One region of the Mesorhizobium sp. C416B genome, then DNA from elsewhere that is predicted to be linked to it. Evidence: predicted binding sites of a transcription regulator. Region 1 holds the regulator's gene; each other region holds the start of a gene.

Region 1 (9,928 bases):
TCCCTCCGGCAAGCGCGCCACCGACCCTACCGTGCTGATCAAGGCGAACTATCCCAAGCTCGCCGAAAACGCGCTGGTGGCCAAGCTCGGCATCGATCCGGCCAACAAGCCGATGATGCTGAAGCTCAAGGGCTTCCTGTCGGAAGGCGCCCGCGTCCAGCTGCGCGACATCGTCTCCGCCGATCCGTCGGTGATCGGCAGGACGCGTGACGTCGACATCCTGGCTGCCGCGAACCTCGACTCGGCCTTCAAGGGTCAGATCGACCTCGGCGTCGATGAAGCGCGCCGCAAGGTGTCCAACCAGCAGATCGACTGGATGAACAAGCTTAAAGCCGACGGCGTGATGGCCGAGCATTTCAACACCGGCCTGTTCACCTATGGCGCCTCCAGCCGGCCCGAAACGTCGGGCATGGGCGTGGCGATCATCGGCTCGTTCTACATGATGGTGATCGTGCTGTTGCTGGCGCTGCCGATCGGCGTCGCCGCCTCGATCTATCTCGAGGAATTCGCCAAGAAGAACCGCTTCACCGACCTGATCGAGGTCAACATCAACAATCTCGCGGCGGTGCCGTCGATCGTCTTCGGCCTGCTCGGCCTTGCCGTGTTCATCAACTTCCTCGGCATGCCGCGCTCGGCTTCCTTCGTCGGCGGCCTGGTGCTGACGCTGATGACGCTGCCGACCATCATCATCGCCACGCGCGCCGCCCTTGCCGCGGTGCCGCCGTCGATCCGCTCGGCGGCGCTCGGCCTCGGCGCCTCCAAGATGCAGATGGTGTTCCACCACATCCTGCCGCTTGCCGCTCCGGGCATCCTTACCGGCACCATCATCGGCCTGGCGCGTGCGCTCGGCGAGACAGCACCGCTGCTCTTGATCGGCATGGTCGCTTTCGTCGCCGATTATCCGACGACGCCTTTCGATCCGGCGACCGCGCTGCCGGTGCAGATCTATATGTGGGCAAACGAGGCTGAGCGCGCTTTTGTCGAGCGCATGTCCGGCGCCATCATCATCCTGCTCGTCTTCCTCATGGCCATGAACATCACCGCGATCGTGCTTCGGCGCCGGTTCGAGCGGCGCTGGTAGAAAAAAGGCAATTTGGTATGAACATCATGACCGAACAGTCCCTTGAAAATGCAGTGGGCGACAAAATGAACGCCAAGTCGAACGAAGTCATCAAGATGCGCGGCGACAAGGTCGGCGTCTTCTACGGCGAGAAGCAGGCGTTGTTCGACGTCAATCTCGACGTCCGCCAGAACCAGGTGACGGCGCTGATCGGCCCGTCCGGCTGCGGCAAGTCGACCTTCCTGCGCTGCCTCAACCGCATGAACGACACCATCGATTCGGCGCGGGTGACCGGCAAGATCACGCTCGATGAAGACGACATCTACGACAAGAACATCGATGTCGTCGAACTGCGCGCACGCGTCGGCATGGTGTTCCAGAAACCCAATCCGTTCCCGAAGTCGATCTACGAGAACGTCGCCTACGGCCCGCGCATCCATGGGCTGGCCAAGCGCAAGTCCGACATGGACCAGATCGTCGAGCAGAGCCTGAAGAAGGCGGCGATCTGGAACGAGGTCAAGGACCGCCTGCAGGAGCCCGGCACCGGCCTGTCCGGCGGCCAGCAGCAGCGCCTGTGCATCGCGCGCGCCATCGCCGTGTCGCCGGAAGTGATCCTGATGGATGAGCCCTGCTCGGCGCTTGATCCGATCGCCACCGCCCGTGTCGAGGAGCTGATCGACGAACTGCGCCAGAACTACACGATCGTCATCGTCACCCATTCGATGCAGCAGGCGGCGCGCGTGTCGCAGCGCACGGCGATGTTCCATCTCGGCTATCTCGTCGAGGAGGGCGCAACCGACAAGATGTTCACCAACCCCGACGACAAGCGCACCCAAGATTACATTACCGGCCGCTTCGGCTGAACCTTCCGGCGGGTGAATTTCAGGCACGAGGACCAAGATCATGGGTGAACATACCGTCGCCTCCTTCGATGAAGAGCTCGGGCAGATCAGCAAGCTGATCCGCGACATGGGCGATCTGGCAGGCTCGATGGTCAGCGGCTCGACCAGGGCGCTGCTCAATTCGGACAATGCGCTGGCACAGCGTGTCGTTTCCGACGACGCCATCATGGATGCGCGCCAGCGCGAACTGGACGACCGCGCCATCACGCTGATCGCCAAGCGCCAGCCGATGGCCAACGATCTGCGCGCCGTGGTCGGCTCGATCCGCATGGCCGGCGACCTCGAGCGCATCGGCGATCTCGCCAAGAACATCGCCAAACGCGTCGGCACCGTGGGCTTGAGCGTCACGCCGCGCGACCTCTCGCACTCCATCGATGCCATGGCGCAACTGGTGCTGATCCAGGTGCAAGGCGTCGTCGAGGAATATGCCGCCACCGATGCGGCAGCTCTTGCAAAACTCAGGAATGACGACGAGCGCATCGACGTCAAATACACGTCCGTGTTTCGTGAGCTCTTGACCTACATGATGGAAGACCCTCGCAACATCACCGCCTGCACGCATCTCTTGTTCTGCGCCAAGAATCTTGAGCGCATCGGCGATCATGTCACCAACATCGCCGAAAATGCGTATTATGTGCTGACCGGCCAGCAATTGCCCGCCAATCGTCCGAAGCAGGACGAGACGGCGATGGCCACGCCGGCCTGATGAGGGTGAACTGCCTATGATCGCGCCACGCATCATGGTCGTGGAGGACGAGGAGCCACTAGGCGTGCTCCTCCGCTACAACCTCGAATCCGAAGGCTATCAGGTCGAGGTGGTGACACGCGGCGACGAGGCCGAGATCCGCCTGCAGGAAAACGTGCCCGATCTCCTGGTGCTCGACTGGATGGTGCCGGCTGTTTCCGGCATCGAGCTCTGCCGGCGGCTTAGAGTGCGGCCCGAAACCGAGCGGCTGCCGATCATCATGCTGACCGCGCGCGGTGAGGAAAGCGACCGCGTGCGCGGCCTGTCCACCGGTGCCGACGACTATCTGGTCAAGCCATTCTCGACGCCGGAGTTCATGGCGCGCGTGAAAGCGCTGCTGCGCCGCGCCAAGCCGGAAGTGCTGTCGAGCGTGCTCAAGGTCGGCGACATCGTGCTCGATCGAGAATCGCACCGGGTCTACCGCAAGAAGAGCGAGATCAGGCTCGGACCGACCGAGTTCCGGCTGCTCGAATTCATGATGCGCCATCCCGGCCGCGTGTTCTCGCGCAGCCAACTGCTCGACAATGTCTGGGGCGAGACGATCTATATAGACGAGCGAACCGTCGACGTGCATGTCGGGCGGCTGCGCAAGGCCGTCAACAACGGCCGCATGCCGGATGTCATCCGTACCATTCGCGGCGCCGGCTACGCTATTAGGGAAGACTAGGATGCTGCGCGTCGCGCCGTTGCCGGCCATTCAGGCGACATGCTTGCCGGATTTCGCCTGAATGCCCGGCGCGAAAATCTCCTGGTCGACGAAGCCGAGCGCGCGCATGGCGCAGCCTTCGCGGATCAGCGGCAGCTCGTTGGGCTCGGTGTCGAAGGAGATCGATTTCGAGTGCTGGCCGCCGGCGGTCTGGGCGATCGCTTCGCGCAATGCCGGCTCGATCAGGTCGAAGGCGGCGGCGCTGACGCCGACCATGGCGACGGGTGCCGGATCGATCAGAGCAAACAGGCTGCCGAGGCCGAAGCCGAGCGCCTCACCGGCCCTGCGATAGGCTTCGCGCTCCGGGCCATCGGTTTCGCGGGCGCGCGCGGCGAGTGCGCGCATATCAGCGTCGCCGATATCGACCGGCTCGGCATCCTCGCCCATCATTTTGGCGCTGCGCCAGATGGCGTAGTTTCCGGCATAGGCCTCGACGCAGCCGCGCCGCCCGCAGCGGCAGAGCGCGCCGCCCGGACGGTGGATCATGTGGCCGAACTCGCCGCCCGAGGAATGGGTGCCGGTGAACAGTTCGCCTTTCAGCACCAGTCCCATGCCGATGCCGTGCGACAAGAGGATGGCGATAAAGTTGTCGCGGTAGCGCTCGGGCTGGCGCCATTGCAGCGCCACCGCCATCATATTGCAGTCGTTCTCCATGGTGGCCGGAATGCCGAATTCCACTTCCAACATGTCGGCGAAGGCAATGTCGGTCAGTGGCGTGATTGGCGACCACAGCATGGCGCGCGCCTGCGAATCGGTGATGCCCTGGATGCCCATGGCAATGCGGGCGATGCTCTGGACATCGAGGTCGGGATCCTCAAGCCGCCGCCGGACGATTGCTACGCATTCGCCAATCAGCTCGTCGCGCGGCTTGGTCAGCGTGTCCAGCCGGCGCTGTTCCTCGGCGACGACGTGGCCGGCATAGTCGATGACGGTGACGGACAGGAAATTGAGCGACAGCACGACGGTCATCACCGCCGCCGCTTCCGGGTTGAGGCCAAGGCCGACCTGCGGCCGGCCGCGTTTCAGTGCGCCTGTCTCGCCAGGTTTGCCTTCAATCAGGACGCCTTCTTGAATCAGATCAGACGAGATTGCCGATATGGTCGAGTGGCTGAGGCCGGTGGTCGCCGCAATCTCGGTCCGCGACGGCTGGCCGGCCCGGCGCACGGCCGAAATCACCATGGCACGGTTGCGACGGCGCAGATCGTCGTGGCGGATTCCAACCGACATTTGTTTCCTCCCGGCCTCCTCGCGCCTCATGATAGTGAAGGCGTTCGACGGCACCAGCCAAATATTGGCAGACGCCGGCAGCCCTGTCATTGTTTATTGCGGACCTCGAAAAAATTCGGCAAGGCCATCAGAATCCATCAGAATCGATGTTGACAGCGCCTTATCATTGAACCAGTATTTTTTCGAGGCTCGAAAAAATAGGGCCTCTGTGTGCCGGCCCTCGGGCCAGTTTTGTCGCGCCGCACGCGGCGCAGGGAGGATTATGATGAACAGATTTGCAGCCGCCATGCTGGCGGGTGTCGCCATGTCGCTGGCGCTGATGTCGGTCGCGCAGGCGAAGGACAAGGTCATCGGCGTGTCGTGGTCGAACTTCCAGGAAGAGCGCTGGAAGACCGACGAGGCGGCGATGAAAACGGCGATCGAGGCTGCCGGCGACAAGTACATTTCGGCCGACGCGCAGTCCAATCCCGGCAAGCAGCTGACCGACGTCGAAAGCCTGATCTCGCAGGGCGCCAACTCGCTGATCATCCTGGCGCAGGACGCCTCGGCCATCGGCCCGGCGGTGCAGAAGGCGCTGGACGAAGGCATTCCGGTCGTCGGCTATGACCGCCTGATCGAGAACAAGGACGTCTTCTACCTGACCTTCGATAACAAGGAAGTCGGCCGCATGCAGGCCCGCGAAGTGTTCAAGGCGAAGCCCGAAGGCAACTATGTCTTCATCAAGGGCTCGGGCTCGGATCCGAATGCCGATTTCCTGTTCTCGGGCTCGATGGAAGTGCTCAAGGAAGCCATCGACTCGGGCAAGATCAAGAATGTCGGCGAGGCCTATACCGATGGCTGGCTGCCGGCCAATGCCCAGAAGAACATGGAACAGTTCCTGACCGCCAATGACAACAAGGTCGATGCCGTGGTTGCGGCCAATGACGGCACCGCCGGCGGCGTTGTCGCCGCGCTGACGGCGCAGGGCCTTGCCGGAACGGTTCCGGTCTCCGGCCAGGACGGCGACCATGCCGCTCTGAACCGCATCGCGCTCGGCACGCAGACGGTGTCGGTGTGGAAGGACGCGCGCGAACTCGGCAAGAACGCCGCCGAGATCGCCTCGCAGCTTGCCGATGGCAAGAAGACGGGCGACATTGCCGGCGCCAAGGACTTCACCACGCCTGGCGGCAACACCGTCAAGTCGCTGTTCCTGACCCCCGTCGCGATCACCAAGGACAACCTCAACGTCGTCATCGACGCCGGCTGGATCAAGAAGGACGAAGTCTGCACGGGCGTCGCCGCCGGCAGCGTCGCGGCTTGCAACTGATCTCGACGACTTGAAGAAATGAGGCGCCGCGGCTGTCAAGCCGCGGCGTTTTCTCTACGAGAATTGTGTGTTTCCGCCATCGGCGGCAAACTTCTAGGCTGTGGTCCGGCATCCGCGCCAGACGGCAAGCCGCTGGAGGACATCATGACCGACACGACCTCAAATCCGCAGGCCGATACGGCACGAGCGTCTGAACTCGGCGCGGTCGCCCGGTTCCTGAAAGCGACCGAGCTCGACACGCGCATGCTCGGCATGGTCGGCGCGCTGCTGGTCATCTGGGTCGGCATACATATCCTGTCGGGTGGGCTTTTCCTGACGCCGCGCAATCTTTGGAACCTGTCGGTGCAGACGTCCTCGGTCGCGATCATGGCGACCGGCATGGTATTGGTCATCGTGATGCGCAACATCGACCTTTCGGTGGGCTCCGTCGAAGGCGTGATCGGCATGATCATGGGCGTGGCACAGGCCGAATTCCTGATTCGCGTCATCGGCTTCCAGCTTGGAAACCCCTGGCTCTGGATCGTCGCGCTTGCCGCCGGCGTGGTGCTTGGTCTGCTGATCGGCGCGTTCCAGGGCTTCATCATCGCCTATATGCAGGTTCCGGCCTTTATCGTGACGCTTGGTGGCCTGCTGGTCTGGCGCGGCATGGCATGGCTCATCACCAGCGGGCGCACGGTCGCGCCACTCGACGCCACCTTCCAGCTGATGGGCGGCGGACCACGCGGCTCGATTGGCGCCGCTGCCAGCTGGATCGTCGGCATTGTCGCCTGCGCGGCGGTCGCCTTCGCGCTGCTCAACGGTCGCTCGCAGCGCAAGCGCTTCAGCTTTCCACTGCGCCCCGTCTGGGCCGAGACCTTGCTTGGCGTGGTCGCTTGCGCGGCCATCCTCGGCGCCGTGTGGATCGCCAATTCCTATCCATGGCCGATCGGCATCGTGCGCCAGTACGCACAGCAGAACGGCATCACCGTTCCCGAAGGCGGGCTGTTCATCGCGCATGGCATCGCCATACCGGTGCTGATGGCGGTGATTGTCGGCATCATCATGACGTTCATCACCAAGCGCACGCGTTTCGGCCGCTATGTCTTCGCCATCGGCGGCAATCCGGAGGCAGCGGAACTCGCCGGCATCAACACGCGCTGGGTGACCATGAAGGTGTTCATGATCATGGGTGTGCTGGCTACAATCAGCGCGGCGATCTCGTCGGCCCGTCTCAATGCGTCGACCAATGCGCTGGGCACGCTGGACGAGCTTTTGGTGATCGCAGCCGCTGTCATCGGCGGCACGTCGCTCGCGGGCGGCGCCGGAACGGTGATGGGCGCCATGCTCGGCGCGCTTCTGATGCAGTCGCTGCAATCCGGCATGGTGCTGCTCGGCATCGACTCGCCGCTGCAGAGCATTGTCGTTGGCGCTGTCCTGGTCATCGCCGTCTGGCTCGACACCGTCTACCGCAAGCGCGTCTAGGGAGGAACGATTATGGAAAAAACTGCTCCCACCGGTACGCCACTGATCGACATGCGCAACATCTCGATCGCGTTCGGTGGCATTCGCGCCGTCGACGATGCGTCCATCGATCTTTTCCCGGGCGAAGTGGTGGCGCTGCTTGGCCACAACGGCGCCGGTAAGTCGACGCTGATCAAGATCCTGTCGGGCGCCTACAAGCGCGATGCCGGCCAGATCTTGGTCAACGGCCAGGAGGCCTCGATCTCCAATCCGCGCGACGCCAAGAAATACGGCATCGAAACGATCTACCAGACGCTTGCGCTGGCCGACAATGTCGACGCTGCCGCCAACCTCTTCCTCGGCCGCGAACTGATGACCGCGTGGGGGACACTCGACGATGTCGCCATGGAGGCCGAGGCGCGCAAGGTGATGGGCCGGCTCAATCCGCGCTTCCAGCGCTTCAAGGAGCCCGTGATCAAGCTATCGGGCGGCCAGCGCCAGTCGGTGGCGATCGCACGCGCCATCCTGTTCAACGCCCGCATCCTGATCATGGACGAACCGACGGCCGCGCTTGGGCCGCAGGAGACGGCGCAGGTCGGCGAACTGGTAAAGCAGCTCAAGGCCGACGGCATCGGCATTTTCCTGATCAGCCACGACATTCACGACGTGTTCGAGCTTGCCGACCGAGTCTGCGTAATGAAGAACGGCCAGGTCGTCGGCACCGCGCTCACCACCGATGTGACGCAGGACGAAGTGCTCGGCATGATCATCCTGGGAAAGTGTCCGCCCGGCGCCATTCCCGGTCCGGGTGCGCTGAAGATCGCGGCCTGAGACCACGATATCATCGGCTCTCATCTTCACCGATGTTCGACCGATAAGCCGGCTAAATATACGTGATATGCCAGCCGTCATTATGGCTTGGCCGCGCCATTGTCTTGCCGCCGCGACTTGCCCATAAAGGTTCCCGAACCGTCCGTGGGCCTGCGTTGAAGAAGTTTTTCCCGATCCTTGCCTTCATTGCCGTTGCACTGATCAGCCTGACGATGGCGGGCTTCGCCTATTTCGCCACCCAGGAAGCGGCGCGCATCAAGTTCGAGGCGACGGCCGACGACGCGCTCAACCGCATCGAAAGCCGTATCGATCTGCATCTGTCACTGCTGCGCTCGACGCAGGCGCTGTTCGACGCCCGCAATGGCGAGATTTCAGGTAGCGAATTCAAGGCCTTCTTCAGCGCCCTCAATGTCGATAACAATTTCGCCGGCCTGCGCGGCATCGGCTATCTCAGGCTGGCCAAGACCGGTGACGAAGCGGCGGTCGAGCGCGACATGTTGCGCGACCGCGGCGCCGCCCACACGGTCTATCCGGACACGACACAGCCATGGCGCACGCCCGTCGTGCTGTTCGAGCCGCTCGACCCTGCCAACGAATCCACCATCGGCTACGACATGTTCACCGAGCCGGTGCGGCGCGAGGCGATCGAAAAAGCGCTGGCCGATGACGCACAGCACGCAAGCGGTCTGGTCCAGCTCGGCCAGGATACTGGCGCGGCGCAGACCTTTACCGGCTTCCTGGTCTTCGTCAGGCTCAATGTAGAAACCGCGCCGGATGGTATCAATGCGTCCAGATCATCGACATCAGGCCTTCTCTACGCGGCCTTCCGCGCCCGCGACCTGTTCCAGACCGCGCTCAGCCGCACGCCTTTGCTGCCGGTCAACACCGCGGTCTATGACGGCACGGCGGACGCCGACAATCTTCTGTTCCAGTCCGAAACGCCGCCGGCCGCGAGCTTTGGCGACAGGCTGTTGGTGACGCGCAAGATCATCGTCGCCGGTCGGCCGTGGACGGTGCTGTTTCGGCCGACAAGTGCATTTTCGCAACCGTCCTCGCGCGCCATTCCGGTCATGCTCGGGCTGTTCGGCCTGCTTCTGGCCGGCGCCATCGCGTTGGTGGCCCGCTACCAGGAGCGCGCCTACGACGCCAAGTCGCTGCTGCATGAAACGACGGAAAAAAGCCTGCTCGAAAAGGATTTGATGCTGCAGGAGATGAAGCATCGGATCAAGAATTCGATCACGCGGGTGCTGGCGATTGCGCGCCAGACGGCAGCGCAAGCCACCGACGTGAAGGAGTTCTCAACTTCCTTCTCGGCCCGCCTCCAGGCAATGGCGGCTTCCCAGGATATGCTGACGCGTTCGCGCTGGCAGAAGGCCGATCTTGGCGACCTGCTGCGCATCGAGCTCGGCCAGGTGTTCGGCAAGGAGCTTCCGGAAGGGATATTGTCAGGGCCTCAGGTGCTTCTCGACGAGAGGACGACGCAGGCGCTTGGCCTGACCTTTCACGAGCTGGCGACGAATGCGCTGAAATATGGCGAGGCCGGCAATTCCGTGGGTGCGCTGAAGGTCAACTGGTCGTTCGAGGGGCGCGGGTCCGAGCGGATGCTGGTTCTGAACTGGCGCGAGGCCGGGCAGAAGGAACTCGAAGCGCCGGCGAAGACCGGCTTCGGCACCAAGCTGATCGACCTCAATGTCACGCAGGAATTGCGCGG
Region 2 (9,928 bases), 2.4 Mb from region 1:
GAAATTCGCGCCGAGACCGGCAAGCGGTTCCAAGCGAACAATCTATGACGGTTACATCGGCGCCTTTACCTCCGACAAGGGCCTCAAGACACTTGGCGATCATGGCGTGTGCAACAATTATGATCGGCTGATGCATTTCTTCGCTCAAGCGGCGATGGAAACCGGTGGCTTCACCCTCATTCGCGAATCCCTGACCTACACGACCGTGGCGGCAATCCGGAAAGCATGGAGGTCGCGAGCCGCGGGCAAGACCGATCAGTGGATCGAGGACAACCTGCTGCGCAAGCCGCAAGCCCTGGGCGACTGGGCCTATGGCGGGCGGATGGGCAATGTGAAAGGAACGTTGGACGGCTTCAATTTCCGCGGCGGCGGTACGTTCCAGACCACCGGGCGCGACGCGTACACGGCCAAGGGCAAGCTCGCCAAGGTTGAACTCGCCAATCATCCTGAACTGATCGAGGATCCACAGATTTCGCTGCTCGCAGCTTGCGCCGAATGGAAAGGGTCAGGCTGCAATGCCTTTGCCGATGCCGGCCTGATTAAAAAGATCTCGCGCGCGATCAACGTCGGCAACGCCAATTCGACCACGCCGGCCAATGGCGAAGCGGATCGGATCGCCTGGCATGAGAAGGTTTTCAAGGCGGTCAAGAATGCCGGACTCCTCGGCTGAGCATGCCTCGGATCACGTTCGACAACACCACGTCATCATAATTCAGAGATAACAATCTCTGTGTCGACTAGGATGGTGATGCGCGGGGCGAAACAGGAGGAGTTTCGCCATGTCCGAGTTGAGCGGTATCGTGAGTTTGTTCCTGATCGCGGCGGCGTTCCTGACGTCGTGCGATACGCAGCAGCCGCCAAAGGCGGCGACGCAGCTGTCCACGCTTTACGCAGCAGAATAATTTAGAAACTGTCGGATTGCACTGAAAAGGCCCCCGTTTCGGAATTTCGGGGGCCTTTTCACGTCAGGCGTCAGCGCAGCTGATCAATGCCAATACGGCGTGACCTTGTAGTAATCATAGGAAGCATCACGTGCGGCCTCGCCATCGGCGCCGGCCAGTTCATTGATCGAATAGGCGGGTGCTGCCTTCAGCTGCTCCTTCGAGAACGGCACGACATAGCCGCCCTTGTCCTCGTCATAGTCGAGGCTCGCCCACGGAATGGCGTGATACTTCTCGCCAATGCCGAGAAATCCACCGAACCCGATCACCGCGAACATGATGCCGTTCGACGTCTTGTCGAGCATGATGTCCTCGATGCTGCCGATGCTCGTGCCTTCGGTGTTGTAGACCGACGTGCCGATGACGCGCGAAGCGGCGATGGCTTCGGTGTGGCCTGTCTGGGTGGTCATGGCTGCTGCTCCTCATGTCGTTGATCGATACTTTGACAATGAGGGGCGCGGGCGAAAGTTCCCGTTTTTTCGAGCGGCGGGCGGTTACTCCGCGAGGATGAACGTCACCTTCATGTTGACGCGATAGGCCGCGATCCTGCCGTCCTCGACGACGATCTTCTGGTCCTGGATCCAGGCGCCTTCGACGTTCTTCAGGGTCTTTGAGGCGCGCTCAATCCCCTTCTCGATGGCGTCCTGAAAGCTCTTTTTCGACGACGACGTGATTTCGGTGACGCGGGCGACGGACATGGCTTCCTCCTGCCAAGACGCTCATTTGCAGCAGCGAGCCTACAGCCGGCTTATGCCTTCCACAAGCAGGGCAGCGCGCGCGCCATAGCCGAAACCATCAGCCTCGGTTCAGGTCAGCAGCATTCTTGGCGATGCGGTCGAACGCCATCAGTCTTTCGAGCAGCGCCGGCATGTCCTTCAGCGGCAGCATGTTGGGCCCGTCGGAGGAGGTCGAATTGTCGGGATCCTGGTGGGTCTCTATGAACACGCCGGCGACGCCGACGGCAACGGCAGCCCGCGCCAGCGTCTCGACAAAGCGGCGCTCTCCACCGGAGGAACCGCCCTGCCCGCCTGGCTGCTGCACCGAATGGGTGGCGTCGAAAATCACCGGCGCGCCGATCTCGGCCATCACAGGCAAAGCCCGCATGTCCGACACCAGCGTGTTGTAGCCGAAAGACGCGCCGCGCTCGGTGGTCAGCACATTGAGGTTGCCCGAACCGGTGATCTTGGCCACCACGTTCTTCATATCCCAAGGCGCCAGGAATTGCCCCTTCTTGACGTTGATCACCTTGCCGGTCTTGGCGGCGGCGACCAGCATGTCGGTCTGGCGCGACAGGAACGCCGGAATCTGCAGCACATCGACATGGTGTGCGACGATCGCGCACTGCTCCTCGGTGTGGACATCGGTCAGAATGGGAACCGAAAATTCCTTGCGCAACTCGTCGAACACCGGAAGCGCCGCGTCCATGCCGGCGCCGCGCGTTGCCGACAGCGAGGTGCGGTTGGCCTTGTCGTAGCTGGTCTTGTAGACGAGGCCGATGCCGAGCTTGCCGCTCAGTTCCTTCAGCGCGCCGGCCATGTCGAAAGCGTGCTGGCGCGATTCGAACTGGCACGGGCCGGCGATCAACGCCAAGGGCCCGCTGTTGTCGAAGACGACGTTGCCGACGGTTACCGACGAATTCGGCGCCAGCGAATTGGGCCCTTGCGGCTTGCTCATGGGGTCTCCCGGAAGATGAAAGCCGCGCCCTGTCCGGATGCCGGCTGCACGACGATTTCGTTGCCCGCTATATCGTGCCCGACGGCGTTGTCTGCAAGCAGCCTCGCGACAGCGCCGACACTGCGGACTGAAAAGACAATCGCGGCGAAGCGAACTCTTGTCGGCGCACCGGCCGGAATGTCGAAGCGCGCGGTGAAAGCCGCAGGATCCAGAACGGTCAGACGCGCATTCGGCAGGTCGAAGACCGCGCTGCTCTGCTGCTCCGGGCCAACCACTGTCGAGATCAGGCTGATCTGCGTGGAAGGCGCGTCGCTGACCGCGACGATTTCGGCAATGCCGGTCACGCCGTTGGCATGGGCCTGCAGTGCCGTACGGTCGATTTGAGGGGCGTTGATCCGCTCGCAAGCGAACAGAAAGGCGTCCATCGTCTCGGCGCCGGCGGCGAAAGCCAGTTTGAACGAGGCCATGTCGCTCTTTCCGGCCGTGTCGGTGAAGGCGCGGGAAAAGCTCAGTACGTCTCCCGCCGACAGGCCGGCTTTGATAAAGCGCGCATGGTCCGCATCGGCATCGTCGGTGGCCAGCACCACGGCGGAAAAGCCCTCATCGCCCAGCCTGGCGCGATAGAGCCGGTCGCGCGCGACAAAGACATTGCCACCGGCAAATGCCTCGTCTGCAGCCTGTTCATTCCCGACCGCCAGCGGTTCGAGATAGGTGCCGTCGGCAAGGAAGACGCAGCAATTTTCGGTGCCGAAAGGGTGGATGCCGGTTGGTGCGACGATGAAGCCAAGCGATGTCAGCCGCGCCCGCGCCACGGCGAGGCTCGCCGTCGGCAACACAAGATGGTCAAGCGGATGGATCGTGCTGGTCATGCCGGCGCGGTGTGCATCATTCCGGAAATCGGTTCAAGGCCTCTTGCCAGCCCGATCAGGCCATCGCCACGACATCGGCCGAATAGCGCAATTCGCGCAATGGTTTGACCCGGCTGGTCGTCTCGGCATAGAGCGGGTGCGCCTTGTAGGCGGCAAGCGCGGCATCATCCTCGAACTCGGCATAGACGACCACGTCGATCGCATCCGACAGCGGATCGACCTTGGTGTTGAGCGTCACCTCGAAGAGGCTTGAATGCGGGATCTTGCCCAGCGCGAGCAAGCCCGTGCGCACGGCCTCGACATCGTCCTTGCGCCGCGCGCTGAAGAAAACGATATGCCGGATCACGCCTGCCTCCACGTTCGATTTGCGGCATGTTTTGTGTGAGCGGGACCGTCGCGTCAACCGCCACGATGTCGCGCCCGGCAATGCCGGCAGCGACTTTGCAGAGGCGCAAAAAGCTAGGCTTTGCCGGTGACGTAGCGCACGACGCGCGACATCTCCCTGACCGTCGTGTCGAGATAGCGGCCCTGATTATAGAGGCCGTCCCAGATCAGGAAAAAGGCGATGGCGACGATGACGATGACATAACGCATGGCTGAAACTAACGTATGTGGCTGTTCGTAACCATAGCGATTTCACCGAGGGCCGCGCTCTCCCGCGGATTCTGGCCTCAGGCCGGCAAGCTGGGCCAGCGCCGCGCGAAGCTTGCCTCTTGAAGTTTCGGCCAATGCCATGGAAGATTGTGGCGAAAATTCACGCAGGCAGCGGCATTCGCGCCTGGCGAATGAAAAGTGGAGGATGTGGGGGCCGGCAGATCTTGCGCCGCCCCGCGGAAGTCCAGGGGGGTGTGAGATGGCTGTCAGGGAATACAAAGGCATCGGCGACGCCATCAGGCTGGACGAACTCAATTTCGCCGAGATCGTCAAGGGCCTGCCGGCCAAGGCGCGCATGGTGCTGTCGGCGGCGATGAAATTGCCGCGCGGTTCGCTGAAGGTGAGGATGCCGGATGGCCGGGCGGTGCTTGTCGGCGGCAATGGACCCGGGCCGGATGCCGAACTGGTGTTGAAGAACTGGCGCCTGCCCGGCCGTGCCTTTTCCGGCGGCACCATCGGCGTTGCCGAATCCTACATGGACGGCGACTGGGAAAGCCCTGATGTAACCAGCTTCCTCGAATTGTTCGTTGTCAACTCGGCCGTTGGCGAACGCATTGCCGGCGGCGCCAGCTGGCTCATCAACACGGTCCAGCGCATCCGCCACTGGTTCAACGAAAACACCCGCACAGGCTCGAAGCGCAACATCTCGGCGCATTACGATCTCGGCAACGCCTTCTACAAGCAATGGCTCGATCCCAGCATGACCTATTCGTCGGCGCTCTATGCGACCGGCGCCAACGACCTGGAAAGCGCTCAGGCCGCCAAATACCGCGCGCTGGCCAAGGATACGGGTATCGGCAAGAAGGACCATGTGCTCGAGATCGGCTGCGGCTGGGGCGGTTTTGCCGAATTTGTCGCGCGCGAGATCGGCTGCCGCGTCACCGGCCTGACCATCAGCCGCGAACAGCACGATTTCGCCAAGGCGCGCATCCAGAAGGCGGGACTGTCTGACAAGGTCGACATCAAGCTGCAGGATTACCGAGACGAAACGGGCACTTACGACCGCATCGCCTCGATCGAGATGTTCGAGGCGGTCGGCGAAAAATATTGGCCGGTATTTTTCGGCAAGATGAAGGCATGCCTGAGGCCCGGCGGCACCGCCGGCCTGCAGATCATCACCATCAACGAGGCCGCTTACGACACCTATCGGGCGCGGCCGGATTTCATCCAGCGCTATGTCTTTCCAGGCGGCATGCTGCCGACGCCGTCGATCCTGAAGACGCTGGGCAGCGACCATGGCCTTGCCCATCTGCGCGAGCGCGTCTTTCCGGACGACTATGCCCGCACGCTTGCCGAATGGCGCAACCGCTTCTGGGCGTCGTGGGAAAAGATCGTCCCGCTCGGCTTCGACGACCGCTTCAAGAAGCTTTGGGAATTTTATCTCCACTATTGCGAAGCCGGCTTTAGAGCCAGCTACATCGACGTGCGCCAAGTGGTCTACAAAGCCTGATCCGAAGCGTGATTGAGCGGGCGTATGCCCGCTCGTTTTCCCTGTTAGCTGCACGTTGCCTCAAAGCAGGATGCGATACTTCGCAAACCCGGATTCGCCCTCGCCGGCCGGCTCGATCTTGAGCGATTTCACTCCCGATATGAAATCCTTCGCTTTGGGGCCGGTCTCGAACACGACGCTGGTGCCGGGCAGCGGCGTGAACGACCAATTGTCGTCGGCCGAGGGGTTGATCGTGCCTTCGCTGACGACGTAGCGCACGATCACGTCGCGGTTGGTGTCCGGCGCCTCGTAGATGATCTTCGAGGCATTGATGTCGGGGAAATTGCCGCCACCGCCGGCGCGGTAATTGTTGGTGGCGACGACGAATTTCGCTGCCGGATCAATCGGCTTGCCGTCGAAGCTGAGGCCGACGATGCGGTTCGAGCCGGCATTGGCGACGCCACCCTTGGCATCGTATTTCGGCAGCTGCGACAGGTCTATTCCGTAGCTGACGCCATCGATCACATCGAAATTGTAGGACGGGAATTCGGTGTCGATGAGCGCCTGGTCGGCCTTGCCCGGCTCGATCTTCCTGAAAATGCCGGCCGACATTTCCAGCCATTCCTTCACTTGCGCGCCGGTGATTTCGACGGCGCGCACCGTGTTCGGATAGAGATAGAGGTCGGCGACGTTCTTGATGGCGATGTCGCCCACCGGCACGTCGGTATAGTAGTCGGCGCCGTTGCGCCCGCCGGCCTTGAAGGGTGCTGCCGCCGACAGCAGCGGCACATCCTTCCACTGCGTGCTCTTCAATATGTCCATGAGGTACCAGCTCTGCGCCTGGTTGACGATCTGCACCGACGGATCGTCGGCGACCAGCGCGAAATAGGAATAGAGCGGCGCCGAGGTCTTGCCGACCGGTCGGCGGACATAGGCAAGTGTCGCCTCATGGTCCGCCTTCAGCGCATCGACGACGCGCTGGTCGTCCGCCACCGTCGGCTTGTTTGCCTTGTCGACGCGCTCGTAGATCGGCCTTGCCTCGGATGTGGCCGAGGCTACGCGCCATTTCGATCCGTCCCGTTCCAGAAGCAGATCGATCAGTCCCATATGCGAGCCCCAGAAACCGCCCATCACGGCGGGCTTGCCCTGCAGCGTGCCTTTCTCGGTGTCGACGCCTTCGAGCGCCTGAAAATCCTTCTTGCCGGGGAAGACCAGATGCTGATGGCCGGTGAACACCGCATCGATGCCTTCGACGCCGGCGACGAAGAAGGAGGCGTTCTCCATGCCGTCGCCCTGCTTGATATCGATGCCGGAATGCGAGAGCGCGATGACGATGTCGGCGCCCTCCTCCTTGATCTGCGGCACCCATGCCCTGGCCGCCTCGACGATGTCGCGCGTCCTGACATTGCCTTCCAGGTTCTTCAGGTCCCAGACCATGATCTGCGGCGGCACGAAGCCGATGATGCCGATCTTGATCGGCTGCTCGGCGCCCGACCCGTCCTTGATCTTCTTGTCGAGGATGACATAGGGCTTGAGGTAGAGCTTGTCGTCGCGCGGGTTGGCGGCAAGCTCGGTGCCGCGGATCAGATTGGCGCAGACGAACGGGAAATTGGCCCCGGCCAGCACCTTGTCGAGGAACGACAGGCCGTAATTGAACTCGTGATTGCCGAGCGTCGAGCATTCATAGCCCAGCAGGTTCATGCCCTTCATGATCGGATGCAGATCGCCTTCCTTGAGGGCCTTCTCATAGGCGATGTAATCGCCCATCGGATTGCCCTGCAAAAGATCGCCATTGTCGATCAGCATCGCATTGGTGGCTTCCTTGCGCACCGCCGCGATCAGTGAGGCCGTCCGCGACAGGCCCATCGTGTCGTTGGCTTTGTCTGCGTAGTAGTCGTAAGGCAGCACATTCACATGGATGTCGGTGGTCTCCATGATCCTCAGATGCGCTTGATTGGCCTGCGCGCGGGCGGAAAACGGATGCAGCATGATCAGCGCCCCGCTGGCGGCCGCACCGGCAAGCAAACTACGGCGGGAGACGGGGTAGTTGAGATGCGGCATTGGTTTTCCTTCCCAGCGACGTGACAAGATCCCAGCCCCGGGCGGAAGCTTCGCGCCGAAAACCGGCCATGTCCATCGGGAAGTCAGTCGATCAGCAAAAGGTGACGGCTGGATGAATATCCTTGGCCGCGGTTGAGAACCTCAGCCCTTGTTATCATCGCCCTGGGTGATCAGCCGCGCGCTGCGCTGGCCGGTGAAATAGATCCATAGCCAGCTAAGCGACACCGAGAGCCGGTTGCGAAAACCGATCAGGAAGTAGATATGCGCCACGCCCCACAGCCACCAGGCAAGCCATCCCGTGAGCTTGATCGAGCCGAAATCGATCGCGGCTGCCCACTTGCCGATCGTCGCCAGGTCGCCGGCATGTTTGTAGCGGAAAGGGCGCGGCGCGCTATCGCCGGCCAGCCGCGCCCTGATCGTCGCGGCAACATGCTTGCCCTCCTGCTTGGCGGAGGGCGCCACGCCTGGCACCGGCTTGCCGTCCAGCCGCAAGACATGCGCTGTGTCGCCGACGACGAAGATCTCCGGACTGTTCGGCACGGTCAGATCGGGCTCGACCATTACCCTGCCCGCCCGGTCCACCGGCGCGCCCAGCCACTCTCCCGCGGGCGAAGCCGCTACGCCGGCGGCCCACAGGATGGTTCGCGCCGGCAGATGCGTCTCGCCAAAGACGACGCCTTCGGCATCGAGGCGCGTGACGGCGCGGCCAAGCTCGACCGTGACGCCCCGCCGCTCCAGCGCCTTGCGCGCATAGTCGGACAGCTTTGGCGCGAAATTGGCTAGGATCCTGTCTCCGGCCTCCACCAGCACCACACGCGCCTCACGCGTGTCGATGTTGCGGAATTCGCCGCGCAGCGTTTCATGCGCGAGTTCGACAATGGTGCCGGCAAGCTCCACGCCGGTCGGGCCGCCGCCGACGATGACCAGTGTCAGCAGTGCCTGGCGCTTGGCCGGATCGGTCTCGCGCTCGGCCTGCTCGAAGGCGAGCAGGATGCGCCGGCGAATGGTGGTTGCGTCTTCAAGCGTCTTCAGCCCGGGCGCGAAAGGCTCCCATTCGTCGTGGCCGAAATAAGCATGACGCGCGCCGGTGGCGAGCACCAGCGTGTCGTAGGGAACAGAACTGCCGTCCTCAAGCAGCACGCGTTTGCCTGGACGGTCGACGCCGGTGACGTTGCCGAGCAGGGTCGTCACGTCCTCGCGCTTGCGCAGCAGATGACGGATCGGCCAGGCGACTTCCGAGGTCGCCAGCGAGGTGGTCGCCACCTGGTAGAGCAGCGGCTGGAAAAGGTGATGGTTGCGCTTGTCGATCATGGTGATGCGCACGGGTGCGCCGGCCAGCGCCCGGGTGAGTTCGAGACCGCCGAACCCTGCGCCGACGACAACGACATGATGGCTGGTTTCACTCATCGCATTCACCCCTATTTGTCTCCCTTTATCTAGTGATTTTTGTGCACCGCAACAATGTCGCGGCGAGCTAGATTGCCGCTTAAGGCTGCCCAGGACTCGTTGCCGGATGTCGCGAATGCCTATGTCGGCAAGCATGGACGGGTATAGCCTTGCAGGGCTGGAACCACGGGAGTGAAGCATGGCCAACGACGATGACAAAGATGGCAAAGGGCGGGCGCAATATTCTTCGCCGCCTTGCTTCATGCACGAACTCGATCCGGAATTTCGCGCGCCATTGACCGACTGGACCGATGTGCGCCGTTGGCGCAAGGCCGAGCGCGAGCGTCTGATCGCGGCACGGTTGGCGGTTTCCGCCGATGCGCGGGTGGCGATGTCGCGGGCTATCGCCGAAGGGCTCGACGCGGCAATCGGCGACATTGCCGGCCGCATGGTCAGCCTCTATTGGCCGTTTCGCGGCGAGCCGGACCTGCGGCCGTGGATGGCGTCGATCAACGAACGCGGCGGCCGCACGGCGCTGCCCATCGTGATCGAGAAAGGCCAGCCGCTGATCTTCCGCGCTTATGTACCCGGCGACCGGCTGGAAAAAGGCATCTGGAACATCCCGATCCCGGCCGAAGGCGAGCCGGTGCTGCCCGACATCGTCATCTCGCCGATCGTCGGCATCGACCCGCGAAACTACCGCCTGGGCTATGGCGGTGGCTTCTTCGACCGCACGCTGGCTGCCATGCCGTTCAAGCCATTAGTCATCGGCGTCGGCTACGAACTGCAGCGCATAGCCACCATCTACCCGCAGCCACACGACATCCCGATGGACCGGCTCGTCACCGAGGCCTCCGCCGTATTGCAGCGCAGTGTCACCTGACAAAAATCCGACTTGGTCGATAAATAATCTT
Region 3 (9,928 bases), 320 kb from region 1:
ATTCCTCGATCTTGAGCGCGACATTGCCTTCGGCTTCGCGCAGCAGGCGGTCGCGGATGACGCGGCTGGTCACCTTGTCGCCTTCAGTGCCGGCGAGCGGCGAATCGTTGACCAGGAAAGACATGGTCACGGTTGGCGGATCGATCGGTTGCGCATGCAACGCCTCGGTCACCGCCAGGTCGCAGAACGTGTCGGCGACGGTGCCTTTGGACAGGCCGGCAATGGCGACGATGTCACCCGCCTGCGCCTCTTCGATCGGCTGGCGCTCGAGGCCACGGAACGCGAGGATCTTGGAGATGCGCCCGGTTTCGATCTGCGTGCCGTCATGGTGGAGCACCTTGACCGCCTGGTTGGACTTCAGCGTGCCGCTCTCGATACGGCCGGTAATGATGCGGCCGAGGAACGGATTGGCTTCCAGGATGGTGCCAATCATGCGGAACGGGCCGGGATGAACGGTCGGCTCCGGCACATGCTTGATGACGAGGTCGAACAGCGGCGCCAGGCCCTGGTCCTTCGGGCCTTCCGGATTTTCCGAGACCCAGCCATCGCGGCCAGAACCGTAGAGGATCGGGAAGTCGAGCTGCTCGTCGGTGGCGTCAAGCGCTGCAAACAGGTCGAACACCTCGTTGACCACTTCGACGTGGCGGGCGTCCGGACGGTCGATCTTGTTGATGACGACGATCGGCTTCAGGCCGACCTTGAGCGCCTTGCCGACGACGAACTTGGTCTGCGGCATCGGGCCTTCGGCCGCGTCGACCAGCACGATCGCCGAATCCACCATCGACAGGATGCGCTCGACCTCACCTCCGAAATCGGCGTGGCCGGGGGTGTCTACGATGTTGATGCGGGTGTCCTTCCAGTCGACCGAGGTCGCCTTGGCCAGGATGGTGATGCCGCGTTCCTTTTCGAGGTCGTTGGAATCCATGGCGCGCTCGGCGACGCGCTGATTGTCGCGGAAGGAACCGGATTGCCGCAGCAATTGGTCGACGAGGGTGGTTTTTCCATGGTCGACGTGCGCGATGATCGCGATATTACGAATTTTCATTTTGTGGTCTCGGGAGCGTTGCAGGCAGCAGGCCAAAAGGCGCCGCCTCTTTCGGTTGCGCGGCTCATACAGGGTTTTTCGCAATTGCGAAAGAGGAGGCGCACCACCAAATACTCATCAAATCTTAAGCATCTCGGTGTGAGATGGTTTTGTTAACCAAGGCGGGAACCTTTCTGGGCCCGGGTAGTTCGAAATTCATGACCGACAAACTCAACCGATTTTGGCCCCTCATCGCTTCGGTCGCATTCGCTGCCGTGCTGGCGGCCAATGCCGCTCAATCGGCCGCCACGGTGAAGGAAGCCAATCCGGCTTCGTCGTCCGACCGGACGGCCGAGCAGATGTTTGCCGACGCCCCTGATGGCGTCGACCCCGTGGTCACCGGCCCGGTCAGCGCCTCTTTCAAGCAGAGGCAGCAGGTTGCAGGCTGCGACAGCGCGGTGTGGCCGAAGATTCCGACGGTTTGCTACCCGGACTGACGGCTGCCCATTCCAGGCATAGCGATCCTTCGCACCGACCCAAAGGCTTACGCCGACCGCACCGGATCGAGCGTCACCTTGTAAAGCTCGATGTCGTCGCGATCCATCAGCCGCACGGTCAGCTGCTCTGTCGCCCCTGAAATGTCCACCAGGCCAAAGAACTGCAGGCCGGCCGAGGGTGGCAGGTTCTGGCCCTGTTCGGTGGTCGGCGCCTTGATGAATTTCAGCTCCGGGCCGAAGGTCATGTCGAAATCATTGGGACCGAAGGTACCGGCGTGGATCGGGCCCGAGACGAATTCCCAGAAAGGATTGAAATCCTGGAACCGCGCCTTGTCGGGGTTGTAATAGTGCGCCGCCGTGTAGTGGACATCGGCGGTCAACCAGACCGTGTTGGTGATGCCGGCAGTCTTGATGTAGCGCAACAGGTCGGCGATCTCGAGCTCGCGGCCTTTGGGCAGGCCATTGTCGCCATTGCTGATGGCTTCCGCGCCGACCTTCTTGGCGCCGTCGTCCCAGACGACGAGGCCGAGCGGCATGTCGGCGGCAATGATCTTCCAGGTCGCCCTGGAATTCGTCAGCTCGCGCTTCAGCCATTTCGTCTGCTGTTCGCCCAGCATGCGTGACTGCGGCGTCATGTCCTCCTGCATGTCGGGGCCGTTCGGGCCGCGATAGGAGCGCATGTCGAGGAAGAACACGTCGAGCAGCGGCCCATGCGCGATCTTGCGGTAGACGCGGCCGGGCTCGGACGGCTCGTAGCGGATCGTCGTCATCTCATGGAAGGCGCGCGCCGCACGCGCCGCGAGCACATGGACGGATTTTTCGGTGTAGCGGCTGTCGGCGCCGAGATTCTTCGAATCCGACCAGTTGTTCAGCACCTCGTGATCGTCCCACTGGTAGAAGGTCGGGCAGATGGCGCTCAAGGCCAGAACGTTTTTGTCCATCATGTTGTATTTCCACTGGTCGCGGTACTCATCCAGCGTCTCGGCCACCTTGCGCTTGCCGTCGATCAGGACGACGTTTTTCCACTTGCCGCCGCCAGGCAGGTCTACCTCGTCCTTCATGGCGCCATCGGCATAGATGGTGTCGCCGGAATGCAGGAAGAAATCCGGCGTGTGCCTGGCGATGGTGGCGTAGGTTTTCATGCCGGTCTCATCGATTCCCCAGCCCTGGCCGGCCGTGTCGCCCGACCAGGCGAATTTTATGTCGCGCTTCGAGGCGGGTGCTGTGCGGAAACGGCCGACGATCGGTTCGGAAACGGCGTTGATATCCGACAGGTCGCCGGCAGTCATCCGGTAGAAGATATCCTGGTCGGAGGCGAGCTCGGTAAGCAGGCGCTTGACCGTGAAGTCGCTGGCCGGCGAGGTATCGAGCGGCGCCAGCCGCGTCGCATTGGCGAAGTTTTCCGTCGACGACACTTCGAACATGACGCGCGAAGGCCGGTCGGTGCGCGTCCACACCATGCCGCTCGAGGCATCGACATCGCCGGACTGGACGCCATGGGTGAAGGCCGGGCGCTGGCTGGCGCGTGAATAATAGGGCAAAGCGAGCCCCGATGCGCCGAGCAGACCGGCGGCGCTGGCAGAGGTGACGAAAGCGCGGCGGGTCAACGAGATCTTGTTCATGGCTGTCTCCTGATGGCTTCGAACGGTGCCAGCAAGCTCCAGCTTCAATGTTTCAGCCACATCTCGGGAAGATGAAACTTTGATAACAATCGACAGGTGATCTCCGCCCTTGAGGGGGGAGATGTCGCCGAAGGCGACAGAAGGGGGTCGCCTCGCTTGGAGCGCCGACCTCCTATGCGCAAGAGGCTGAGTCCGGTCGCACGGACCCCCTCTGGCCGCTTCGCGGCCATCTCCCCTGAGGGGGGAGATTAGTACCGCGCCTTACGCCGCTTGCGGCTCCGGATCGAAAGCCGGCCTGCTCGTATTGATCAGCAGCGACAGACACGCAGCCACGATCGCCGTCAAGCCGGCGATCAGGAAGGCCAGTTCGTAATTGCCCTGCAATTCGCGCATGGTGCCGCCGAAGGCAGCGGCGGTGGCGGCCCCCACCTGATGGCCGGCGACGATCCAGCCGAACACGATCGGGCCGCTGCGGTCGCCGAAGGCCTCGTTGGCGAGCCTGAGCGTCGGCGGCACGGTGGCGATCCAGTCCAGACCGTACAGCACGGCGAAGATGATCAGGCTGGTCGCCGAGAAGCCGGAATAGGGCAGATAGATCAGCGCCAGGCCGCGAATGCCGTAGTAGACGCCGAGCAGCTTGCGCGGGTCGAAACGGTCGGTGAGCCAACCCGACAAAGTCGTGCCGATCAGGTCGAAAATGCCCATCAGCGACAACAGGCCCGCGGCCTGCACCTCGGGGATGCCCATGTCGCCGCAGAAGGAGATCAGATGCGTGCCGACCAGCCCGTTGGTGGTGAAGCCGCAGATGAAGAAGGTGGCGAACAGATACCAGAAGACGCGGGTGCCGGCGGCGCGGCGCAGCGTGTTGAGCGTATGCGCCAGGAAATTGCCTTGCGATGCCGGCGACACCGGCGGCACGTCATCGGCCCCGGCGCCATAGCGCACCATGCCGATCGAAGCGGGACGCTCCGGAACCAACAGCCAGACCAGCGGCAGAAGACAGGCGGTGGCGATCGAGACGGCGGTAGCGACGGGCTGCCAGCCGCCCGACTGGGCGAGCGATGCCAGCAGCGGCAGGAACACCAACAGGCCGGTGGCGCTGGAGGCAGACATCAGCCCCATCACCAAGCCGCGATTGGTCTTGAACCAGCGGTTGACGATGGTGGCGCCGAGCACGGTGGCGACCGCGCCGGAGCCGATGCCGGAAAACACGCCCCAGGTGAGGAACAGGTGCCAGGGCTCGGTCATCAGTAGGCTGAGCGCGGTCGAGCCCGACATGATCACAAGCGAGGCAAGCAGCGTGCGGCGCAAGCCGATACGCTCCATCAATGCGGCGGCAAACGGCCCGGTCAGGCCGTAAAGGAAGATGCCGATCGCAGCGGCAATCGAAACCGTATCGCGCCCCCAGCCGAAGCTTTTATCCAACGGCAGCATCATCACCGAGGGTGCGGAACGAAGCCCGGCCGCGATCAACAGGCAAAGGAAGATGACGCCAACCACGACGAAAGCGTAGCGCTGGCCAAAGGGACGGGATTGAGCTATCATGTTACTGACCGGTACGTTGCAGGGTGAGGTCATGTATACGTACCGATCGGTAACACGTCAATCGAGTCATACCATGCCAACGGACAAAAATATTGAACTGACCATCAAGGACGGTCATGCAGCCGCACCGCCCAAGGCCGCCAAGAAAATCCTCGACGTGGCCTACGACCTGTTCTACCGCCGCGGCATCCGGGCGATCGGCGTCGACGAGATCGTCAAGCGCGCCGGCGTCACCAAGCCCAGCCTCTACCGCAGCTTTCCCTCCAAGGACGAGCTCGCCGCTTCCTATCTCAGGCAATATGACCGTGAGTATTGGGAGCGTTTCGACGAAGCCGTGGCTGCCCATCCCGGCGACCCACGGGCACAGCTCAGGGCTTTCCTGACTCGCGTCGGCAAGCGCACGCAAAGGCCGGACTATCGCGGCTGCGGCATGACTAACGCGGCGGTGGAATATCCCGAACATGGCCATCCGGCGCGCGTCGTCAGCGAGGCCAACAAGCAGGAGTTGCGCCACCGCCTGCGCGCGATGGCCGCAGCGATGGGCGCTAAAGACCCTGACACGCTCGGCGACGGCCTGCTGCTGTTGATCGAAGGCGCCTATATCAGTGGCCAGCTCTTCGGCCTCGGAGGCCCGGCGGCAGCGGTCGCCCGCAACGCCGACCTGCTGATCGAGGCGAGCTTGAAGAAATAACATTTCGAACGTTGGCGCCGCCCCTCACCTGCCGGCATCCTTTCCCGGAAATGGGGCGAGGAACGCTCTCATCACGATTTCGCCAATTGCCAGCGTTGCAAGGTTGTCGCCAGCGGCGCAGCCGGCCACTTTCTCCCGTTCAGGGGGAGAATTGCCCGGCAGGGCGATTTGGGCGGCGCCAACGTTGAGATTGGCACGCTAGGCCGGCCGCAAATTTGGCGATAGGCTGGGGCCAACCTCAAGGGAAAAGTCCGCATGCGAACCCTGCTGCTTGTTCCATTCGCCCTCGCCGCCCTCTGCCAGGCAGCCCATGCCGATGGCATATCCAGCGTCTACACCGACCTCGACTCGCAAAAGGATTGCGTGACCTATGCGCAGGCCGAGGAAGGCGATGGCGACTGGGCCGAACTCGCCTGCTCCGGCTATCGCGGCTATCCCGTGCTGATCGCCTACGACGATGCGCGTGAATCGCTATTCTACGGGTTTCCGCCCGGCGGCGAGATGACCTCGGTCTGGGAGAGCTTTTCCGGCTTCAACTCGTCCGGCGCCAAGGTCGAATGGCGCATCGAGACCAAGGGCGACGTTGCCGTTCCCTTCGCGGTGATCCACCGCCGCTCGATCAGCAATCCCGAGGACGAGAACAAGCCGACCGAAGTGCTGCTCGTCGCCAAGGTCGCCCAGATGGAAGCCCGCGACGGCTGCACCATCGGCCTCGTGCTGGCCACCGGCAACCCGCAGGCCAATGACCAGGCGCGCAAGCTGGCCGACGAAAAGGCGAAGAGTTTCGCCTGTGGCAAGGACAAGCACACCGTCATCGGCAACGTGCCGGCGTTTGGTCGGGTGGATAACTAGTCACGTAGGTGCAAGGCACCCCCCTCTGCCCTGCCGGGCATCTCCCCCTCAAGGGGGGAGATTGGCAGCTTCGCTGGCGGCGCTTTTTCTTTCGGCGCTGAAAATTGACGAAAGCCGTTGCGACATCCGATCTCCCCCCTTGAGGGCATAGGCGCTAAGATAGGTATTGCCCTGCGGAATCGGGTGTGATTCTACACTGCGATGACACACGAATCGCTTGTTGATGACGGCTGGGCCGAGACGATTGAGCTTCTCGGCGGCGAAGATTTGCTCACGCAGAGCGCCCGCGAGACGAAGGCGTTCCTGCGCCCGCGCGGCGTCAGGTCGGCGAGCGACCTGTTGCGCCTGACACTGGCTTACTGCCTTGGCAAGGTTGGCATGCGGGGCGTCGTGGCCTGGGCGGCGGCGAGCGGGATTGCCGACATTTCGGACGTGGCGTTGCTTGGCCGGCTGCGCAATGCAGGACCATGGCTGCAGCAGTTGATTGGGCACCTTTTGAAGCGCGAGGATGCAGGTTTGGCCAAAGGCCGGCTGATCCGCATCCTCGATGCGACAGCGGTTGCCAAGGCCGGTGCGTATGAGAAGAAGAACAATGGTCTTTGGCGCATGCACTGCGCCTTCGAGCTTGAGCGCGAGCAGTTCGACTTCATCGAGATCACCGACCAGAGCGAGGCCGAGTTGATCGACCGCGTGCCGGTGGTGGCGGGCGAGATCCGCATCGGTGACCGCGCCTATCTGCAGGCCGAGCGGATCGCAAAGGTGATGGCGCAAGGCGGCGATGTTGTTGTGCGCGCGTCGTGGAAAAACGCGCGATGGCTCGACGCCAACGGCAGGGCGTTCGATCTCATCGGCTACCTGGAGAACTGCCGGGAGGAAGTCTGCGAAACGCCTGCCCGGCTGGCACTCAAGAAGGGCGAGCCTGTGAATATGCGCCTGATCGCCTTGCGCAAATCCGAGGCCGCGGCACAAGAAGCGCGGCGCAAAATCAACAAGGAAGCCAGGGCCAAGGGCAACAAGGTTCAACCGCAGACGCTGATTGCGGCCGGCTTCGTCCTGCTTGTGACCTCGCTTGACCGGGAGGAGTTTCCCGCCGATACGGTCCTCAAGCTCTACCGCATGCGCTGGCGCATCGAACTCGCCTTCAAGCGCCTGAAGAGCCTGATCGGGCTGCGCTCTCCTCCCGCCAAGGACCCAAGGATCGCAAAGCCTTGGATCCTTGCACACTTCCTCATCGCGCTTGTGACCGAACCCCTCTCGCAGGAGTTGGGTGTCTCTCCCCCTTGAGCGACGGGCGCCCGCTGCTGTGGCGCGCAACCCGCCAGATCGTCGCCTCTCTGATCGCGACCATCTTTACTCAACCTTCCTTGGCGGCCCTGCGCCAAAATCTCCATGCCTTGCGATATCGCTGGCGCGAACCACCACGAAAGCGCAAATTTCAGTCCATGCCAAAGCTATCTTAGCGCCTATGCCCTTGAGGGGGAGATGGCCGGCAGGCCAGAGGGGGGTGCCTCGCGCTGGCGTTTGCCGCTTACTTGAACGAGACGCAGGCCTCTCTCGGCGCTACTTTGCCGCCTTCGCCCGTGCGATCGCGTCGACGATCATCTTCTTGGCGTATTTGGAATCGTGCCAGCCTTCGATCTTGACCCATTTGCCGGGCTCGAGATCCTTGTAGTGCTCGAAGAAGTGCTGGACCTGGTCGCGGGTGATCTCGGGCAGCTGCGTGTATTCGGTGACGTTTTCGTAGCGCAGCGTCAGCTTCGGCGACGGCACGGCAATGACCTTCTCGTCCTGGCCGGCATTGTCTTCCATCACCAGCACGCCGATCGGCCGCACATTGATGACGCAGCCCGGCACCAGCGCGCGGGTGTTGCAGACCAGAACGTCAATCGGGTCGCCGTCGCCCGAGAGCGTGTGCGGCACGAAACCGTAATTGCCGGGGTAGCGCATCGAGGTGTGCAGGAAACGGTCGACGAACAGCGTGCCGGCCTCCTTGTCCATCTCGTACTTGATCGGCTCGCCGCCGATCGGCACCTCGATGATGACGTTGATGTCCTCGGGCGGGTTCTTTCCGATGGCAATGGCTTCGATTCGCATGGCTTAAATCCCTCTCTCGATGTCCAAGATCGATAGCGGGCGGCGCGGCATGGTGCAATGCGGCGATTGGTGCGAAGCGCTAACGGAAGCGCACGGTTTATGATGATTTGTAACCGAAGCCGGTCATTCCCAGACGAAGGCGACCTTCTTGAGCGCCCTCTGCTCGAAAATCTCGACGCCTTCGGCGACGTCACGGCCACCCGCGCCGGCATAGAAGGAAAGTGCGTTCTGGTTGTCTTCCAGCGCCCACACCACCATTCCCTTCAGCCCGTGGTCGGCAAGCCGCGCCCGCGCCGCCTTGAACAGCCGGCTGCCGAGCCCGATGCCCTGATATTCCGGACGCAGGTAAAGTTCGTAGATTTCGCCCTGTTGCTTCAGCTCGCGGGCGCGGTTCTTGCCGATCGTGGCATAGCCGGCGATGGTGCCGCCGATCTCGACCACCAGAACGGTGGCGGCGCGGCGGATGGCGTTGGCCCACCAGTCGGCGCCGCGGCGGTTGATCATCGAGGTCAGCGAGCGATGCGGGATGATGCCGGAATAGGCGCCCTCCCAAGCCTGCTGGTGCACGTCCGCAATGGCGCCAGCGTCGCGCGGTTCGGCTTTCCTGATGTCGATGCTCAGCGTATTCATGATTTGTTAACCATAAACCCGCATCGGCCATTTGCAAGAGTCGAGGTCAGCCCGCCGACCGCTTTCTCACAGCCGATCGCGATACTGCTGACAATGGGCAAAGCCTGCCTGGAAAACGCACCCGGCCGGCGCGGTCAGGCGTCCGTCCGGGTAGCGCGTGCTGGCTTTTCAGATCTCGACGAGATGATCGTCCAGTTCATTGGCATCGCCCGACGTCACCGGGAAATGCTCGGCCAGCACCGCGCCGACCTGCCCGATCGCCTTGACGAAGCCGTCGGCGAGCCGGTCGTCGCCGGCATGCTGCAGGAGATCGCGCACCACGCCGTCCCAGACATGCTGGCCGACCTTGCTGTCGATGCCGGAATCGGCGACCACTTCGGCATAACGCTCGGCGATCGACACGAAGACCAGCACGCCGGTGCGCGCCGTGGTGCGGTGGACATTGCGGGCGAGGAACTGCCTGAGCGCATTGTGATGTGCCGCCTGATAACGCTGCCGGCGCGGCACCAGATGGATGCGCAAGCCAGGCTGCGCCCACAAAAGCACCAACACCGAGGCCAGTGCCAGCAGTTGGACAATGACGAAATGCGGCAGCCGGATCGACAGCCACCAGGTTTCTAGCCCATAGGCGACGGCGAGGCTGGCAATCAGCATGCCTGATGTCGCCATGAAGGCGGCGGGAAAGAAATAGCCGTCGCTGGCATGCGCAACGACGCAGTAGATCTCGCCGTCGGTTTTGGCCTCGGCCGCGCGGATCGCGGTGGCGATGCGCTCATGGTCCTGTGGGCTGATCGGTCGTGTTGCCATCTTCTCTCACCAGCTCCCTGAAGACCCGCCACCGCCGGACGAACCGCCGCCGCCTGAAAACCCGCCGCCGCTGCTTGAGCCCGAAGACCAGCTGCTGCCCGAACTTCCCGATGACCATCCGCTGCCCGACGACGAACTTGTTGTCCAGCTGCTGGAGCCCGACGAC

Evidence for each region. The regulator PhoB, encoded in region 1, activates phosphate uptake and scavenging genes when phosphate is short. The targets are predictions, from matches to a motif close to TGTCATNNANCTGTCAT.
Region 2: a site for PhoB is predicted at 7,730-7,746, ahead of NLY43_RS00585 (bifunctional 2',3'-cyclic-nucleotide 2'-phosphodiesterase/3'-nucleotidase). Genes of this name have one in related genera too.
Region 3: a site for PhoB is predicted at 3,215-3,231, ahead of NLY43_RS20105 (alkaline phosphatase D family protein). Genes of this name have one in related genera too.

Annotation. Positions count from the first base shown of each region.
Region 1 covers NZ_CP100471.1:4,426,347-4,436,274, forward strand. The annotation lists gene pstA (phosphate ABC transporter permease PstA) at 1-1,081, shown strand, start outside; gene pstB (phosphate ABC transporter ATP-binding protein PstB) at 1,099-1,923, shown strand; gene phoU (phosphate signaling complex protein PhoU) at 1,964-2,668, shown strand; gene phoB (phosphate regulon transcriptional regulator PhoB) at 2,685-3,374, shown strand; gene NLY43_RS21635 (ROK family protein) at 3,405-4,640, opposite strand; gene xylF (D-xylose ABC transporter substrate-binding protein) at 4,906-5,946, shown strand; gene NLY43_RS21645 (sugar ABC transporter permease) at 6,091-7,407, shown strand; gene NLY43_RS21650 (ATP-binding cassette domain-containing protein) at 7,420-8,217, shown strand; gene NLY43_RS21655 (CHASE domain-containing protein) at 8,373-9,928, shown strand, end outside.
Region 2 covers NZ_CP100471.1:103,768-113,695, reverse strand. The annotation lists gene NLY43_RS00630 (glycoside hydrolase family 19 protein) at 1-670, shown strand, start outside; gene NLY43_RS00625 (hypothetical protein) at 780-902, shown strand; gene NLY43_RS00620 (PRC-barrel domain-containing protein) at 986-1,351, opposite strand; gene NLY43_RS00615 (dodecin family protein) at 1,436-1,639, opposite strand; gene kdsA (3-deoxy-8-phosphooctulonate synthase) at 1,737-2,615, opposite strand; gene NLY43_RS00605 (VOC family protein) at 2,612-3,484, opposite strand; gene NLY43_RS00600 (Dabb family protein) at 3,540-3,830, opposite strand; gene NLY43_RS00595 (hypothetical protein) at 3,944-4,078, opposite strand; gene NLY43_RS00590 (SAM-dependent methyltransferase) at 4,338-5,588, shown strand; gene NLY43_RS00585 (bifunctional 2',3'-cyclic-nucleotide 2'-phosphodiesterase/3'-nucleotidase) at 5,649-7,628, opposite strand; gene NLY43_RS00580 (NAD(P)/FAD-dependent oxidoreductase) at 7,770-9,035, opposite strand; gene NLY43_RS00575 (5-formyltetrahydrofolate cyclo-ligase) at 9,214-9,897, shown strand.
Region 3 covers NZ_CP100471.1:4,109,017-4,118,944, reverse strand. The annotation lists gene typA (translational GTPase TypA) at 1-1,045, opposite strand, end outside; gene NLY43_RS20110 (hypothetical protein) at 1,243-1,521, shown strand; gene NLY43_RS20105 (alkaline phosphatase D family protein) at 1,569-3,143, opposite strand; gene NLY43_RS20100 (MFS transporter) at 3,405-4,688, opposite strand; gene NLY43_RS20095 (TetR/AcrR family transcriptional regulator) at 4,762-5,379, shown strand; gene NLY43_RS20090 (hypothetical protein) at 5,635-6,231, shown strand; gene NLY43_RS20085 (transposase) at 6,433-7,515, shown strand; gene ppa (inorganic diphosphatase) at 7,792-8,325, opposite strand; gene NLY43_RS20075 (GNAT family N-acetyltransferase) at 8,449-8,955, opposite strand; gene NLY43_RS20070 (TPM domain-containing protein) at 9,124-9,762, opposite strand; gene NLY43_RS20065 (TPM domain-containing protein) at 9,769-9,928, opposite strand, start outside.